DNA from 4 places in the Cobetia sp. Dlab-2-AX genome. Region 1 is predicted to be linked to each of the others. Evidence: predicted binding sites of a transcription regulator. Region 1 holds the regulator's gene; each other region holds the start of a gene.

The links. Region 1 encodes PhoB, which activates phosphate uptake and scavenging genes when phosphate is short. Its sites were predicted from a motif close to TGTCATANNNNTGTCANA; they were not measured.
Region 2: the regulator PhoB is predicted to act here: its motif matches at 3,407-3,424, upstream of NH396_RS13910 (UTRA domain-containing protein).
Region 3: the regulator PhoB is predicted to act here: its motif matches at 2,004-2,021, upstream of NH396_RS12780 (PhoX family phosphatase).
Region 4: the regulator PhoB is predicted to act here: its motif matches at 1,129-1,146, upstream of NH396_RS03245 (bifunctional 2',3'-cyclic-nucleotide 2'-phosphodiesterase/3'-nucleotidase).

The regions. Positions count from the first base shown of each region.
Region 1 is NZ_JAMXRV010000005.1:259,718-264,298, reverse strand. It holds gene NH396_RS10800 (chorismate lyase) at 1-275, shown strand, start outside; gene ubiA (4-hydroxybenzoate octaprenyltransferase) at 343-1,233, shown strand; gene phoB (phosphate regulon transcriptional regulator PhoB) at 1,457-2,146, shown strand; gene phoR (phosphate regulon sensor histidine kinase PhoR) at 2,154-3,476, shown strand; gene cysZ (sulfate transporter CysZ) at 3,663-4,391, opposite strand.
Region 2 is NZ_JAMXRV010000008.1:176,971-181,551, forward strand. It holds gene NH396_RS13890 (ABC transporter permease) at 1-142, opposite strand, end outside; gene NH396_RS13895 (ABC transporter permease subunit) at 126-974, opposite strand; gene NH396_RS13900 (alkaline phosphatase family protein) at 974-1,807, opposite strand; gene NH396_RS13905 (extracellular solute-binding protein) at 1,900-2,988, opposite strand; gene NH396_RS13910 (UTRA domain-containing protein) at 3,615-4,385, shown strand; gene NH396_RS13915 (NYN domain-containing protein) at 4,538-4,581, opposite strand, start outside.
Region 3 is NZ_JAMXRV010000007.1:133,607-138,187, forward strand. It holds gene NH396_RS12780 (PhoX family phosphatase) at 1-1,913, opposite strand, end outside; gene NH396_RS12785 (3-deoxy-7-phosphoheptulonate synthase) at 2,168-3,328, opposite strand; gene NH396_RS12790 (sigma-70 family RNA polymerase sigma factor) at 4,056-4,581, shown strand, end outside.
Region 4 is NZ_JAMXRV010000002.1:34,867-39,447, reverse strand. It holds gene NH396_RS03250 (MFS transporter) at 1-1,091, shown strand, start outside; gene NH396_RS03245 (bifunctional 2',3'-cyclic-nucleotide 2'-phosphodiesterase/3'-nucleotidase) at 1,283-3,193, shown strand; gene NH396_RS03240 (hypothetical protein) at 3,379-3,684, opposite strand; gene NH396_RS03235 (alpha/beta hydrolase) at 3,862-4,581, shown strand, end outside.

The DNA.
Region 1 (4,581 bases):
TCGCACGCTCTCTGGCGGCGCTGGACCTGGCCCACGGTCATCGCCTCTCGACGCTGGGCGAGCGCTCGCTGGGCCATTGGCTGTTTCGCCAGCCCGACCTGATACGCAGCGCCATCGATGTCAGCCGCGCCCCGCTGGTGCTTTCAAGCTCCAGGCCGCTGGCCCGCACCACCAGCCTGTGGATGCGCCGCTCGATGTTCTCGCATGGTCGCTTCAAGGTGCTGGTGCAGGAGGGCTTCACGCCAGCCTTCCAGCACGCGCTGCAACTGGCCTGAGCCGTGCGGCCGACTAGCCTCGTTTCCCTCTCTTCCCTTGCCCACTACCACCCGCCCAGGAGCCCCGATGACCGCGTCATCCACTTCCGCCGCTTCGCGTCCTTCCAGACTGGCCGACTACCTCGCCCTGACACGGCTGGACCGCCCCATCGGCACCTGGCTACTGATGTGGCCGACCCTGTGGGCACTGTGGCTGGCGGCAGATGGCATCCCCGAGCGCACGACCCTGCTGATCTTCATCGCCGGGGTCTACCTGATGCGCGCCGCCGGCTGCGTCATCAACGACTACGCCGATCGCCATTGGGACAAGCATGTCGAGCGTACGCGAGACCGGCCGCTGACTTCGGGCCGTATCTCGGAGCGCGAGGCACTGACGCTGTTCGGGGGGCTGGTCGCGGCCGCCTTCGTGCTGGTGTGCTTCACCAACCTGACCACGGTGCTGCTGTCGATCGTCGCCGTGCTGCTGGCGGCCAGCTACCCGTTCATGAAGCGCTTCCATCATCTGCCTCAGGTAGTGCTGGGCGCCGCCTTCGGCTGGGCGATTCCGATGGCCTTCGCCGCGACACTGGAAGAAGTGCCGACCTACGGCTGGTGGCTGTTCGCGGCCAACCTGATGTGGACGGTGGCCTACGACACCGCCTATGCGATGGTCGATCGCAACGACGACCTCAAGGTGGGCATCAAGTCCACCGCCGTGCTGTTCGGGCGGGCCGACAAGCTGATGATCGGCCTTCTGCAGCTGGGCATGCTGGCGGTATTGATCGGCATCGGACTGCACCTGGCGCTGGGCATCTTCTACTGGCTGGGGCTGGCTGCCGCCGCCGTCACCTTCGTCTGGCAGCAACGTCTGATCCGTGAGCGTGAGCGTGCGCCCTGCTTCCAGGCGTTCCTCAACAATCATTGGACGGGGCTGCTGATCTTCGCCGGTATCGCCCTGGCGACCTGGCCGATGAGCTGACGCCTGCATAAACATTCGCATTATTTAATTTAAAGCGATCCCTGCCCTCTGTTGCGCCCCAGCCCACGGTTCATGCCTGCCTGCCGCGCCTCCAAGGCGGCTGGCAGGCTTGCGTGCAAGCTGCCATGCTGGCAGTTGTCATCTCGTTGTCATATAAGCGGGTTGTAATCGTCATCGACTTGTCATTCTGGCGCGTGCGCCGACTGCTGCATGGGATCTAGCGATGAGCTCCAAGACCGTACTGATTGTCGACGATGAATCCTCGATTCGCGAGATGATCGCCGTTGCCCTCGAAATGGCGGATTACCGCGTGCTGGAGGCAGACAATGCCCAGGACGCCCACGCCATCGTCGTCGATGAAAAGCCCGATCTGCTGTTGCTGGACTGGATGATGCCGGGCACCAGTGGCCTGGAGCTCGCGCGGCGTCTCAAGCGTGACGAGACCACCTCGGAGCTGCCGATCATCCTGTTGACCGCCAAGGGCGAGGAAGACAACAAGATTCAAGGCCTGGAAGCCGGCGCCGACGACTACATCACCAAGCCCTTCTCGCCGCGCGAGCTGGTCGCCCGTCTCAAGGCCGTACTGCGTCGCACCACTCCCAAGGGGGTCGAGGAGGCGGTAGAAGTCGAGGGCCTGATGCTCGACCCGGCCAGCCACCGCGTCACCGCCCACGGCAACTCGCTGGATGTCGGCCCGACCGAATATCGCCTGCTGCAGTTCTTCATGACGCATCAGGAGCGTGCCTACACGCGCAGCCAGCTGCTCGATCAGGTATGGGGCGGCAACGTCTATGTCGAGGAGCGCACCGTGGACGTGCACATCCGTCGCCTGCGCAAGGCGCTGGGCACAGGCCATCAGCATCTGATCCAGACCGTCCGCGGCACCGGTTACCGCTTCAGCGCCCAGGCCTGAGGGATTCATGCGCTATTGGACCAACGAGCTATGGCGCCTCGGCTACCTTGCCGGTGGCTTCGGCCTGATCGGTGGCCTGCTGGGCCATCTGGGCTGGGGCCTGGCACTGGGCCTTTCGCTGTATCTGTTCGTCCATCTCAAGCACTTGAAGAGCCTCTATACCTGGCTGATCACCAATCCCCATGAAGAGCCACCACCCGGCGATGGCGTGTGGGGAGACCTGCTCGATCGTCTCTACCGCTATCAGAAGGGCCAGCGCCAGACTCAGGAGCGACTGCGCAGCATCCTCAACCGTATCCAGGAATCCTCCGAGGCCATGCGCGACGGCCTGGTGATGCTGGACAACCACGGTGACATGGAATGGTGGAACAGCGCTGCCGAGCAGCTGGTCGGTCTCAAGGCCAGCCACGACCGCGGCCAGCACATCACCAACTATCTGCGTGACCCCGTCTTCATCGATTACTTCAATCGGCTGGCCTACCGCGAGCCGCTGACGCTGCAGTCGCCGCTGTCTGACAACCTGACGCTGCAGATATCCATCACCCTGTTCGGTGACAACGAGCGTCTGGTCATGCTGCGTGACGTCACCCGCCTCTATCGCCTGGAAGAGATGCGCCGCGACTTCGTGGCCAATGTCTCCCATGAGCTGCGCACGCCGCTGACGGTGCTGGCCGGCTATCTCGAGACCTACTCCGATTACGCCGATGACCTGCCACCGCGCTGGCAGCGTGGGCTGGGCCAGATGAAGAGCCAGACCGACCGCATGCAGCACTTGGTCGAAGACCTGCTGACCCTGTCACGCCTGGAAACCGACGAGTTGTCCGACAATGGTCGCTGCATCGACATGGGTGCCCTGCTCGGCCATATCCGCGACGACGCCGAAGGCCTGTCCCAGGGACGTCACACCTTCTCCATCGAGGCCGATGCCAGCCTGTCTCTGCGCGGTGAGGAGCAGGAACTGCGCAGCGCGATCTCGAATCTGGTCTTCAATGCAGTGCGCTACACTCCCGAAGACTGCCATATCACCCTGCGCTGGAAGGCGGATGAACAGGGCCTGCTGGTCGAGGTGGAAGATGACGGGGACGGCATCGACCCGGTCCACCTGCCGCGCCTGACCGAGCGTTTCTACCGCATCGACAAGGGCCGCAGCACCGCCACGGGAGGCACCGGTCTGGGGCTTGCCATCGTCAAGCATGTGCTGATTCGCCATCAGGGCCATCTGGAGATCGACAGCCACCCCGGCGAGGGTGCGCGCTTCCGCTGTCACTTCCCCGACGAGCGCGCCTGTCAGGCGAGCGCTCCCCAGGCCAGCAGTGCGCTAGCCCAGTGATGTGCTGATTCAGTGATGAGCTGAGTCGGAGGCCAGCCCAACGCGGAACGCCCCGCAGCCACCTCGAAAGGAGGCGACTGCGGGGCGTTTCTTTTGCTCCGCCAGACGACGCTGCGGCTATCTCAATGACAAGCCAGTACAGCGGCAAGCCAGTTCAGCAACAAGCCACCTCTGCGACAGGCTGTCTTAACGACGCGGCGCCGGCAACTGACGGTAGTGGCTCTGCCACATCAGTACCGCCCCGGCGACAGCGCCCGGGATGAACAGCAGATTGGCCAGCGGCACCAGCGTCATGACGAACACCGCGGCGCCGAAGGTCAGTGAGGGCCACCAGCGCGCCTTGAGGCGCTGCTTCATGTCACCGAAGCTGACCTGATGGTTGTCCATCGGGTAGTCGAGATACTGGATCGACATGCTCCAGGCCGAGAACAGCCCCCACAACAGCGGCGAGAGCAGGTTCAGGCCCGGGATGAAGCCGATGATGAACAGCGCGATCATGCGCGGGATGAAATAGGCCAGCTTGGCCATTTCACGCTCCAGCGAGTCGACACCAATCTTCACCAGCCCACGGTCATCATCGATCAGGGTGCCATCCAGGCGATGCTCGACCTTCTCGGCCAGAATGCCGTAGAAGGGCGCGGCGATCAGGTTGGTCACCAGGCTGAAGGAGAAGAACACCACCAGCAACAGACTCACCACCAGCAGCGGCCAGATCAACCAGCTGAGCCAGTCCAGCCACGCCGGTACCTTGAGCATCCAGTAATCGATCCAGCCACCGAACTGGTTGAACAATACCCACAGCGTGATGCTGTAGAGCACCAGGTTGATCGCCAGCGGTACGAATACGAAGCGGCGCAGCCCGGGGGTATAGACCATGCGGGTCCCGCGGACCAGCGCCGATACGGCATCAATCATGCGACGTCCTCGTCATCTCAAAAGAACCGGCCAGCCAGCGGGCTGACCGGAGCCACACCCTAGCACTCCCGCCTGCGCGGCGCAGCTGTCGGCCGCCTGACACCGTTCGCGCGCCCACGACGCAATCGCCCCGCACCTGTCTGTGGGCAGGTGCGGGGCGAAAGAGGCGACACAGGGACAGGGAAACGCG
Region 2 (4,581 bases), on a different contig from region 1:
GCGTCGCGATCAGCGGCAGTGCCAGCAGTGCAAAGACACTGGTGACGACGAAGGTGTAGAGATTCACGCGGCGCAGGCGCGCCATCAGGCTGGGCAGCAAGGGCTTGCCGTGGCGATAGGGCAGTTCAGCGGGAAGTGACATGGTAGCTCCTGCGCATGAGCCATTGCTGAATCAGCGTGACGATGATGAGAATGACGACCAGCACAAGGGCCAACGCGCTGGCCAGTTCCGGCTGCAGGAACAGATCGCCTGAGACCAGGTTGGCGATGCGGATGGTCATCAGGTTGTAGCTGGTGTTCACCAGCGCATAGACGGTGGCGTAGGCGCCCATGGCATTGGCGAACAGCACGGTGAGCGTACCCGCCAATGACGGCCACAGCACCGGCAGGCCGATGTGCTGCCAGTAGGCGAGGCGGTTGGCGCCCAGCAGGCTGGCGGCTTCACGCCACTCCGTTTTCAGGGTGCTGAAGGCGGGATACAGCAACAGGATGCCCAGCGGAATCTGGAACCAGGTGTAGATGACGATCAGGCCGGTGCGCGAGTAGAGATTGAAGTCCTCGAGCAGACCGAAGCGCTCCAGCATCAGGGTCAGCATGCCGTTGGCGCCCATCAGGATGATAAAGGCGAAGGCCAGCGGGACGCCGGCGAAGTTGCTGGTCATGTTGGTGAAGGCGATCATCATGCGCGTCAGACGCGGGCCGCAGCGTTGCATGCTGTGACAGGTCACGGCGGCGATCGCCAGCCCCAGAACGCTGGACATGAAGGAGATCTCGAGGCTGCGCCAGATGGCCTGTCGGAAGAAGGCCGACGAGGCGATCTCGTGAAAGTTGGCCAGCCCCCAGCCCGTGGGAGTCTTGAAGGCGCTGATCATCACCCACATCAGCGGCGCGATCTGGAAGGCGCCGAAGATCAGCGCAAACGGCAGCAGCCACATGACGGGGCTGGTCAGGCGGCGCTTGAAGGCGGCAGACATCACTTGAGCCCTCGCGTGGCAGCATGGCTCGCCAGCAGCGACGGATTGCTCGCCTTGCTGTGCTCGAGGCCCAGCAGTGTGGCCAGGGTGCCGCAGAGCTCGCGTTGCTTGAGATCCGTCGCGGCGGCGTTGGCGAAGGCGGTGCCGAAGGTCCACAGCGGCACGCGACGCTCCTCTTCCAGCAGGCCGGAATGTGAGCGGTCGGCATTCATGCCGTGATCGGCGGTGACCATCACCTGATAGCCGGCTTCCAGCCATGCCGGCAGGTAGTCGGCCAGGGCGACGTCGGCATGCCGCGCGGCGTTGCGGTACTGCGGCGTGTCGCCGCCATGACGATGGCCGGCATCGTCGATGTTCATGCTATGCACCAGCAGGAAATCCGGGTCGTGACGCAGGCGCAGCATTTCGGCGTCACTGAACAGATGGTCATCCGGGTAATGATCCTGCCAGTAGAAGATGCCCGCCTGGATGGCGGATTCCGGGTTGTCGAGCCAGCGATGGCGGGCCGGCACGAAGGGGGCCGCGACATAGAGTTCGCTGACCCAATGATAGGCGGCGGCAGCCGTGCGCTTGCCCTGCTGGCTGGCAAGGTCGAACAGGCTGATGCCGCGTGAGCGACGCACGATACCGTTGTTGACGATACCTGAGTCGACAGGCAAGTCGCCGGTCAGCAGGCATTCATAGAGCGGGCGCGACATGGCCGGCAGTTCGCAGTCCAGTGATTGATACTGGCCACGGCCGGCCTCGACCAGGGCGCTCAGATAGCCCATGGCATGATGACCCACGGCATGGTTGAGGCCGTCGAGCACGACAAGAATGACACGCTGAGACATGGTGACTCCGTGAAGCTCAAGACGGCACCGCAAAGGCGATGCCGTCTGTCAGGATGGTGCGCGCTCTGCTCGCGTGAAGCAGAGGCCGGGGATCACTGCTGGTGGATCAGTACCTGGGACTGCCACTGACGCGGCAGCTGCTTGGCACTGGCTTCCCAGCCCGCGAAGTCCTGAACCGGACGAGCATTGGCGTACTGCTCGTTGGGCAGCAGCTTGGCGGCGATATCCTCAGGCAGGGTGAGGTGCTCGGCGCGGATCGGACGGGCATAGCCCTTGGCCAGATTCAGCTGACCGGCATCGGAGAGGATGTACTCACGGGCCAGCTTGGCGGCATTCGGGTGCGCGGCATGCTTGTTGATGATGGTGGCGTAGCCGGAGGTGACGGAGGCATCAGACGGAATGACGACCTCGAAGGTGTCGCGGTTGATCTGATCGCGATAGTTCAGGGCATTGAAGTCCCACAGCAGGGCAACTTCGACTTCGCCTTTCTCCAGGTTGGCGATGCTCGGCTCAGCCAGTGACAGACGGCCCTGGCGCGCCAGTTCCGCGAAGACTTCCAGGCCCGGTGTCAGGTCGGATTCCTTGCCGCCATTGGCGAAGGCAGCGGCCAGAATGGCGTTGTTGGCCTGGGACGCCTTGCCCACGGCGCCGACGGACACCTTGTAGTCACCCTTGGCGAGGTCGGCGAAGGAGGTCGGGCGCTCATCTTCACTGACCAGCGTCTTGTTGATCATGAAGGAAATGGTGCCGGTGTAGCCCAGTACCCAGTGGCCATCCTTGTCCTTGGCCCACTCCGGGATCTGCTCCCAGGTCGTGGTCTTGTAGGCCTGGGACACGCCTTGCTGCACCGCGATCGGACCGAAGGCGAAGCCCACGTCACCGATATCGGCGGTGGCGTTCTCACCCTCGGCCTTGAACTTGGCGACTTCCTCGGCGGAGCTCATGTCGGTATCGCTATGCGCGATGGAATACTTCGACTCGAGGTCTGCCCAGGTGTCCTTCCAGTTGGCCCAGCTGTCCGGCATGCCGACGCTATCGACACGGCCTTCGGACTGAGCGGCCTCGAGAAGGTCAGCCGGCATGTCGGCGGCACTGACGGAGGCACTGCCCAACAGGGCGGCCATGCAGGTTGACACCAGCAGGCCGGTGGAGCGGGATGAGGTAGTGGCAATCGATTTCAAGGAGATTTCCCCAGTAGGTGATGAACAATCGCTGCGCTGAAGGTAAGGCGTGACGGGCCAGGCACCCTGTCGACACGCTGAGAGCACGACCGGGTGCTCAGGTCATTGCTCAGGCCAGTTCTCGGATCATTGATCAGACCAGCGCTCTGCCAAGTGCCGAGATAGCCGAGACTTTGTGGTCTAGTTCAGTTCGAAAGGCACGATCGACTTTAGCGCTCGCCTGTGACAGTTGCGTGTCGTCAACATGTCGTTGTCATGGCATGCGATGACAGCTCTGCCTCTGCCTCTTTCATACCTTCCCCGTGCCTTCTTCGTGCCTTGCCGCAGGCTCCAGCCCTCGCTATCTTCTACAGCTATAGGCGTGCAAGGCACAAGTCAGCGCGTGATGGCTGACCTGTCGTGGCAGCTAGAGCTGAGCTGTCATCGAGTTGTCATGCCGATGCCACTATTCTCCTCATGCGTGTCTCGACAAGCATGTCTTGAAAAGTCGCACTGAGCTTTACGAGTCATCTGAACTAGACCACAGAAATCGCTTCGCTCTGACCCTTTCCATCTTGGACGCGCTGGATGTCATGCAAGTGACTCGCCAGAAATTGCTGTCTTTCGTTATCTTTCAGGAACTTCGCATGCCTTCATCTTCGCTTGAGCCCCAGAGTGACGCCGCTTCATCGGCAACTCCTGACGCGGATGTCCCCGTGGCAGGGCTCAAGGGCAAGCTTCTGAGCCATCTTGAGGCAGCGCCGTTACGCGCTTCACAGCGCCTGCCCTCCGAGCGCGAGATGATCGAACGCTTTGCCACGACGCGGGTCACGCTGCGCGACACCTTGCTGCAGCTGGAGGCGGAAGGGCGCATCTATCGCGAGAATCGGCGGGGCTGGTTCGTCTCTCCGCCACGACTGCGCTATGACTTGCTGGCGTGCCTGCCATTTCGCGACATGGTCGAGTCACAGCAGCGGGTGGCCAGCACCGAGGTACTGGCGGCAGGAGAAGTCGCCGCCAACGCGGTGATCGCGCGGCGGCTGGGAATTGCGGAGGGCTCAGTGGTCTATCGCATCACTCGCGTGCGGCGTATCGACGGGCGGCGCGTGCTGCATGTCTGCCATCACCTGCGACGTGACTGCTTCCCGGGCATCCTCGATTTCGACCTCGCTGCCCACTCCCTGACCGACCTCTACCGGCACGAATACGCCATTCGTGTCAGTCGCGTCAGCTTCGAATTGGCCTCCACGGTGTTTGACGCTGAGGCCGCCGCCGCGCTGAACGCCGCGCAAGGTAGCCCCGCGCAGCGCATCACTCGCATCAACTTCGATCAAAATGGCCGCGCGGTGGACTGCGATGATGAACACTGGCGCCACGACGCCATTGAATTGACTTTGAGTGCCGCACCACAGAGCTAGTCGACAAGTTCGCGGTAAAGCCTGAATGTCTGGCAGGCCGCTGGTAGCCCAGACGAAAACACCCGCACATCCTCTTGATTAGTGGAGGCAGTGCGGGTGTTTCTTGTGCGACAGACAGGATTCGAGCGCGGTTGAGACGCGATCGATCGGTATCAGCGCATCAGCAGGCTTTCATCGACTTCGCGGAAGTGATGGG
Region 3 (4,581 bases), on a different contig from region 1:
ATCACGGCCGCGTCTCCCTCGGCCTGCTCGAGACCGGCCGGCACGACCGCCAGCAGCTGGTCATTGGTGACCTCGGTGATGCCTTCGTAGCCGTTGTCGGTCTGGATCCACAGGATGCCCTGCTCATCGTCACGGGCATCGAAGTAGAGACCATCCGGGCTGGCGAACTCGTTGTCTGCGGTCAGACCCGACAGGTTGTCGGCATCGCTGGCCGCTGCGCCGAACACGAAGATCTCCCAATCGAAGGCGACATTGTCACCGCCCTCACGCCAGCGGATGATCTGCCCCGCCTCGTTGTCGCCCCGCGGATTGGCCGCGTTGGTCGGTGCCGTCGCGTAGCCGACACCCGGCTCCTCGATGGCGGTGCCATCGTTGGTGAAGGCTGCTGCGGTGCCGTCTTCGGTGCGCTTGGAGTTGTTGGTCAGCGTCATGTAGACCTCACCGGATGCCGGGTCCACCGCGCCCCACTCCGGGCGGTCCATCGGAGTCGCGCCCATCAGGTCTGCCGCATCCGTGGTGTGGATGATGATGCCGGCCAGGTCATCGGCTGCCAGCCCCAGTGCCTTGGCCAGGGTGCGGCCATCCTTGGTCACGGCGTCCGGGGTCAGCTTGAGCCACGTGCCGGTGCCATCGGCGGAGAACTGGGCGACATACAGCGTGCCCTTGTCCAGGTACTTGTCGCCGATCGCCAGGCGGTCCTTAACGTCACCGGCGCCACGGGCATCAGCGGCGTCCCACTTGGCGTCCGACACAAACTTGTAGATGTACTCGTTGCGCGAATCGTGACCGGAGTAGAAGACCACCGGCTCACCCTCGACCAGCTTGCCCGGCCAGCAACCTTCGTGACGGAAGCGGCCCAGCGCGGTGCGCTTGATGGCCTGCTCGCCGGTGTAGGGGTCGATCTCGACGATATAGCCGAAGGTCCGCGGTTCGTTGCGGTAATCCTTGTCGGCGCTGTCTGCCGTCGGCGTGTTGTCGAAACGCGCGAACTCGCCATCGACTTCACTGGCATCCCCGGCGGCGGTTTCCCAGCCATAGCGGCCACGCTCGGTCTCGATGCCGATGCGGTTGTCATCGAGCTGGCGATCGCTGCGCTTGACGAAGTAACCCGGCCAGTTCTCTTCGCAGGTCAGGTAGGTGCCCCACGGGGTGTAGCCGTTGGCGCAGTTGTTGTTGGTACCACGGGTGCGCATGCCATCCGGCGAGAAGGCCGTCTTGACGTAATCGCTGCCCGCCACCGGGCCGCTCAGCTTCATTTCGCTGGCGCTGGTGTAGCGGCGGTTGTAGCGCGAATCGCCCACCACTTCCCACTTGCCATTGCTGGCCTTCTTGACCTCGACGATGGTCACGCCGTGGGCATTGATCTCGGTACGCACTTCATCGGCCGGACGCTTGCCGGAATCCGCATTGGTCGCACCGCCCTTGGGTGCCCACAGAGCATCCTGATCGATGTATTCGTTGTTCATGACCAGCAGGAAGTTGCTGGAGGCCGTGTCGTCGTTCAAGGCGAAGTTGTGCATGCCATCGTGATGCATGCCGACGGTGTTGAGCTGGATCTCCGGCGTCATCGCCAGGTCCTTGCTCCACTTGGGTGCCTTGGCATTGAGCGGCGTGCCCCACGGCGCCAGCACCTGTGCGGTATACCCCTTGGGAACCACGACTGCATCCGTGCGTGAACCCTTGATCGATTCGAAGGCCAGTGCCAGAGCCGTCTTCTCGCCCGCAGCATTGCTGGCGGCGTTGGCCGTGGTGCTAAGCCCCGCAAGACCGAAACCACCCAGCATGCTGGCCGCCGCCATGCCCAGGCCGCCCTGCAGGACACGACGACGCGAGATGTGTCGTTCGATGACGGATGAGAACGTCTCGTTGCTGCTGGGATTAAGCAGGCGATGGTCTTCGATTTCCTTGCTCATGTCGCTTCCCCGTAGTCAGGTTTCGGGTTGTTCTGTTCAGGCATGCCCCTTGAGGGCATGCCGAAGGCAACAAGAGTGATACGCGAGCCCGATGACAATTCCGTGACGAACGGGCAACAAAGGCAAGAGACGACAGCGCCCAACGGCCTTTCGACCGTTGGGCGCTGGGGACCTCAGAGACATTCGGTGAATTCAGCAAATAGCGTGCAAGCGCTGAGTCATCTTCGGCCGTGACGAGTGGCTGACACCTGATGTCAGACTTGACGCAGGCGCTCGGCGGCCAGGCTCAGCAGGTGCTCGGTGGTTTCCCAGCCAAGGCATGCATCGGTGATGGACACGCCATGACGCAGTTGGGAGAGCTTCTCCGCTGCCGGCAAGGCCTGCTTGCCTTCATTGAGGTGACTCTCGAGCATCACGCCGATCAAGGCATCATCCCCCGCCAGGCGCTGGGAGAGCACATCCAGCATCACTTCACTCTGGCGGCGGTGGTCCTTGCGGGAATTGGCGTGGCTGCAATCGACCATCAGGCGCGGCGTCAGGCCAGCGCCTTCCAGCTCACGCCGGCAGGCGGCCACCGAGGCGGCGTCATGGTTGGGCTGGCCATGACCGCCGCGCAGCACCACATGGGTATGCGGGTTGCCCGCGGTCTCGATCAGCGCCGGACGTCCGCTGTCATCCATGCCGAAGTGGCGATGCCCATGCGCCGCCGCCCCGATGGCCTGCACGGCGACCTCGACGCCTCCGTCAGTGCCGTTCTTGAAGCCCACCGCACAGCCGAGGCCGGAGGCCATCTCGCGATGGATCTGCGACTCGGTGGTGCGGGCGCCGATGGCCGCCCAGCCGAGCAGGTCTTCCAGGTAGGCGGCGGTCAGCGGCTGCAGCAGCTCAGTCGCCACCGGCAGGCCCAGCTGGTTGATCTCGCGCATCAGCTCGCGTGCCTGACGCAGGCCGGTAGCCATGTCATCGCTGCCATCCAGATGCGGATCATAGGCCAGCCCCTTCCAGCCCACTGTGGTGCGCGGCTTCTCGACATAGACACGCATCACCAGCTTGAGGCGATCACGCACCTGCGGTTCGATCACCGCCAGGCGCTGGGCGTACTCACGCGCGGCCTTGAGATCATGGATGGAGCACGGCCCGACCACCACCAGCAGACGATCATCGTCGCCGGCGAGAATGGCGTTGATCTCATCGCGATGCTGGCGAATCTGGCCGGCCAGGTCGGCGTCCACCGGCAGCTGCTCGCGCAATTCGCTGGCGCTGGGCAGGGCTTCACGACTGATGCGTCCGGGTGTGGTCGGTGTCTGGGCGGCATCAGAGCGGGTCACGGTGGCGTTCTCGGCAGTCAAGGGATCAACAGTGGCGTCGGCAGTGTGCGGGTTTGCGGTCAACACGCGTTCAAGGCTGGCGTTCATGGTCTTCTCTCCTGTGATGAAGCCTCGGCTCCATCACGCAATATTCATTCTGACAGACAGGGACTTCGCGAATCGTCACCCCGGTGTTGCTCGCCCTGCCCCGCGGTGACAGCGGAAAGAGGCAGGACGCCGCTAAATCGCCAGCGCCAATAACCATGCACGACCCGAGCGGAGGCAAGAGAAAAGCGGGTAGTCAGGATAGTGGTGCGCATGGTCATTCCTCTCGTCATTCATACTGCAATCATTGTCGGCACGTTAGGGTGACATGCCTCTCGTCATGGATTTCGCAAGGCCCGAAACGCAAGAACCCCCGGCCGTGGCTGCGACCGGGGGTTCTTCAAGGTGGTGGCAGCCCGTACGAGACAGGCGCGCCGTAACCTCAGGCGCGCCCCTGTGTAAACCAATACCAATAGCCGGCCGCACACGCCGCCATCACGACCTGGCCCGAAGGGCAGGCAGCGACAGTGAACGGGCGGTGGATGGTGGTCTGATTCATGGGTCGGGCCGATATCCAGTGGTGACGATGAAAAAGGTGATAGGCCTATCCTTGCACTCCAGATCGTCCTGCGCAAGCGTGAACCGGCAACAAACCGTTGCCCGCACGCATAAAGAAGGGCTATCAGCCTGAAGTGGCATCAGTATAATCTTTGGTTGTCGAGCAACATGATCGGCAACACGCATTCGTCCAGCGGTGCCTGACACCGCGCCCACAGCTTGGAATGCATGCATGCAGGATTCCCGAAATGATGCACTGATTGAGTATCTGTCGGGATGCGCCCGGCAGGATGCCAAGGCACTGGATCAGCTCTATCGAGCGACCAGTGCGCATCTATACGCTCAGTTGCTGCGTATCTTGAGACATGAGGCATCCGCGCAGGATTGTCTTCAGCAGGTCTACATCCGGGTATGGGCCGCCGCCAGCCAGTACGACGCCGGCCGCGCCCGCCCGATGACCTGGCTCGGCACCATGACCCGCAACATCGCCATCGACTGGATACGTCGACAGCGACCCAGCGAGCATGACAGCGATGAATTGATCGCCGCCATGCCGGGGCGGAGTGATATCGAGGCAGATGTCGACCTGGCCCAGCACAGTGGTGAACTCCACCAGTGCCTGGCCGAGCTGAATGACGATCAACGCCGCGCCCTGGAACTGGCCTACTTCGAAGGCCTCACCCACCAGGATCTGGCCAATCAACTGGACCAGCCCTTGGGTACCGTCAAGAGCTGGGTCCGACGTGGACTCGAGAGGT
Region 4 (4,581 bases), on a different contig from region 1:
CTGGCCTGTTGATGATCCTGCCGCTGCTGGCCTTCGTCGTCGTCTCACCCTGGGTGCCGCGCCTTGCCAGAGGTCTCGGGCTTGAACGCAGTCTCTTCCTCGCCTTGCTGACGATCGCCGCGGGCATCGTACTGCGGGTGCAGGGCAGCATGCTGGCCCTCTATCTGGGTATCGGCCTGATCGGGGCAGGCATTGCCGTGGGCAATGTGCTGCTGCCCAGTCTGGTCAAACGCAGCTTTGCGCAGCATGTCGCGCTGTTGACCTCCTGCTATGTGCTGACCATGGGCATCATGGCCGCCCTTGCCTCGGCGCTGATGGTGCCGTTGGCACAGGGCAGCGGCGCTGGATGGCAGTACGCGATGCTCATAGTGGTAGCTTTGCCATTGGTGACGATGGGGGTGTGGTGGCCGCAGTTGTCACGTCGCTCCCTGCCGGCGGCGAAGGAAGCCGAGAAGGGTGCCGAGAAGGACGTCGAGAAGAGTACCGCGCCTCCGGTGCGTCAGGCAGCGGTGTGGCGCTCGCCACTGGCCTGGCAGGTGACGCTGTTCATGGGCATCAATTCGTTGCTGTTCTATACCGTCAACAGCTGGCTGCCGAGCATGCTGGCGGACAATGGCTTCTCGGCCGAGAAGGCGGGCTCGTTGCATGGTCTGCTCCAGCTGGCTTCGGCCTTGCCGGGATTGATTCTGGTGCCCCTGATGCCGCGCCTGAAGGATCAACGCCTGATCGCCTTCGCGACGCCCTGTATGTCCCTGGCGGGGTTCATCGGGCTATGGCTGATGCCAAAGTGGGCACTGGTGTGGGTGCTGTTGCTGGGCGCGGGCTCCGGGGCCAGCTTCATTCTCGCCTTGTCATTCATGGGGCTGCGGGCGCGCGATGCCATGCAGTCGGCGTCACTGTCGAGCATGGCGCAGACGCTGGGCTATCTGCTCGCGGCCATGGGGCCGCCGCTGATCGGCGCGCTCTACGATATGCAGGGCAATTGGCAGCTGGCACTGATGGTCTGTGCCGTCCTCAGTGTCCTGATGGCGGGTGTCGGCTGGCTGGCGGGCAGGGACCGTCAGTTGCCTGAGGCGTCGGTATCTGAATAATGGAGCGCTGCCCCCAAGGGGCACTGGCAAATCCCCCCATGACAAGGAAGTGAGAGATGGCGAATGCTTCATCGGCTAGCGAAGATCAACGGGCGTCTGACGCGCCAGGTGTTGCGCAGCAACTCGGACGTCGGCGCAAGCCGCATCTGCGGGCAGCCATCCTGGGCCTGGCCAGTCTCGGAGGTATCTTCATGATCGCTCAGCCAGCCAATGCCGCGACGCTGTCACTGCGCGTGATCGAGACCACCGACATCCACGCCAACGTGATGGATTACGACTATTACAAGGACCGTCCCAGCGTGCGCATCGGCCTGGTACGCGCGGCGAGTCTGATCAAGCAGGCGCGCGCAGAGGTGGCCAACAGCGTACTGCTGGACAATGGCGATCTCATCCAGGGCAGCCCGATGGGCGATTACATGGCGGCAGAAGGTCTCGAGGAGGGTGATGTCTTCCCGGCCTACAAGGTCATGAATCAGCTGGATTACGATGTCGGCAACATTGGCAATCATGAATTCAATTACGGGCTCGAGTATCTCGAACGGGCGCTGTCCGGCGCGCAGTTCCCCTATGTGAACGCCAACCTGCTGGACGCCACGACAGGCGAGCCGTACTTCACGCCCTACCAGATCACCCCCCATGCCTTCACGGACAGTGAGGGCAACGCTCAGACCTTGAAGATCGGCTATATCGGCTTCGCGCCGCCGCAGGTGATGACCTGGGACCGCAAGCACCTCCAGGGCCGCCTGACGGCCGAGGACATCACCGAGAGCGCCAGGCGCTGGGTGCCCGAGATGCGCCGGGTGGGCGCGGATGTGGTGATCGCCATCCCGCACTCCGGCATCTCGACCGACCCCTACCGGGTGATGGCCGAGAATTCGGTGTATTACCTCTCGCAGGTCGAGGGCATCGATGGCATCGCCTTCGGGCATGCCCATGCCGTCTTCCCCAGCGAGGAATTCGCCGAGATACCGGGGGCCGATATCGCCAGGGGCACCCTGAATGGCGTGCCGGCGATGATGCCGGGGCACTGGGGCAGCCATGTGGGCGTGATGGATCTCGAACTGAGCAATGCCTCGGGCCAGTGGCGGGTAGTGAGCGGCCAGACAGAAGCCCGGCCGATTCAGGTGGGTGGCGAGGCACAGGTGGCGGAAGATGCTGAACTGGCGGCGCTGGTCGATCATGAGCACGATGCCACGCGCGAGTTCGTCAATCGCAGCATCGGTCGCGCCAGTGCGGCGATGAAGAGCTATCTGGCGCTGGTGCAGGACGACCCGACGATCCAGATCGTCAATCGCGCCCAGGCCGATTACGTCAAACGCTTCGTCGAAGGCGACCCGGACCTGGAAGGCTTGCCGATTCTCTCGGCGGCCGCGCCTTTCAAGGTCGGCGGCCGCCACAATGACCCGACCCAGTTCACCGAGATGGAGGCGGGCGAGCTGAGCTTCCGCAATGCCGCCGACCTCTATCTCTATCCGAACACGCTGGTGGCGCTCAAGGTCACCGGCAGGGAGGTGCGGGAGTGGCTCGAGTGCAGCTCCGGTCAGTTCAACCGTATCGACCCGCAAAGCAACGCCCCTCAGATGCTGATCAACTGGGACGGCTTCCGCAGCTACAACTTCGATGTGATCGACGGCGTCGACTATCAGGTGGATGTCACACAGCCGGCGCGTTACGACGGTAATTGTGCGCTGATCGATGCCGATGCTCAGCGTATCCAGAGCCTCACCCATGAGGGTGAGCCGGTCAAGGACGACGATGTCTTCCTGCTCGCGACCAACAACTATCGCGCCTACGGCGAAGACTTTCCCGGCACCGGCGAGTCGCATGTCGCCTTCGCATCACCGGACGAGAATCGCAGCATTCTGGCCCAGTACATCTCGCGACAGACGCAGCAGCAGGGCGCGGTGGACCCGGCGGCGGATCACAACTGGCGGCTGGCCGCGATCGACACCGACACCCCGCTGGACATTCGCTTTACCACCGCCCCCGGCGAGGATGCGCAGCAGTTCATTGATGCTCAGGCGGTCTACCCGATGACCCTGGTGGATCAGGACGAGATGGGCTTTGCCCGTTATCGCGTCGGGCTGGACCGGATGGAATAGCCGAGGCAGTGCATTGTCGAGCACGTAGTTACTGGGTCGAGCACGAAGTTACTGGCCTGGATTCCGGTAGGAAAAAACGCCAATCAGCGATTGCTGACTGGCGTTTTTTTGTCGCCAGGCGCTACCCGCTATCTGTCTCATTATTCGCTTTTGCCTCAGGTTCTTTTGCGCAGTCCCATTGCGGGTCAGCGCCAGGGCGCGTGCAAGGCGATGCTCAGCAGTACGCGTTTGCCGCGCTCGATGCGGCTGACGCTGTGTTCGTGCAGGTCCGGTCGAAAGAGGATGACGCGATCAAAGAGATTGAAGATGGTGTCATCGGTCTCGAACACGCCACCTAGAGGAGGTTGCTTGAGGATGACATTGAGTTTGTAGTAGCTGCCGCTGCCCATCGGGTCGTTGTGGCGCATCACGCTGTGGCCTTCGGGGTAGGTCACCAGGTTGATGGTCAGACGGCGAAGATCGAGCAGACTGCGGTTGATGACACAGGCCATGGGCGTTTCCCTTGAATTTGATGGGGTCATTAAAGCGCATTTTGAGCAATCAATCAAAATTGTTCTTGAGTGATCGCTCAGTAATCAGTAAGGTGGTCCCACGTTCACGGCAACACCGCGATATAGCACTGTTTCGCCAGGCCGTGATTGAGTATTCATCAAGCGAAGAGGTCAGCAATGAGCCACGACAACGTGACAATGGAAGCCCTGGAAACCCGTTATGCGATGATCGAAGGTCACCGCATTGCCTATAAGGAAATGGGTGAAGGTCAGCCGCTGTTGTTGATCCACGGCATTCCGACCAACAAGCTGATGTGGCGTGATGTGATGCCGGAATTGGCCAGGCATTATCGTGTCATCGCCCCGGACATGCTCAACTATGGCGAGTCGGACATGCCGGTGGATGCTGACGTTTCCATCAATGCCCAGACACGCATCTTCATCAAGCTGATGGATTCACTGGGTGTGGCGAGTGCGGATGTCGTCTCGCATGATATCGGTGGGGGGATCGGTCAGCTGATGGCCGTCAATCATCCCGAGCGTGTTCGCCGTCAGGTACTGATCGACAGCGTATGCTTCGATTCCTGGCCGATTCCGGAGTTCAAGCAGCTGCTGGAGCCGGGCGTCGAGGAAGCGACCAGCGTCGAGGAATTCATCAGCACCATGCGCGGCTTCATGCCTAGTGGTGTGCATGATCCGGCCGTCGCGACCGAAGAGATGGTCGAGCGCTATGTGTCCCAGTGGAACAGCGAGCAAGGCAAGGCGGCTTTCTTCCGCAACATGCGTCGTCTCAACAAGGAATACACCCAGGCCATCGCCGGTGAGCTCAAGAATATCGAGATCAAGACTCTGGTGCTTTGGGGGGACAAGGACAACTTCCAGAAGCCGGATTACGCC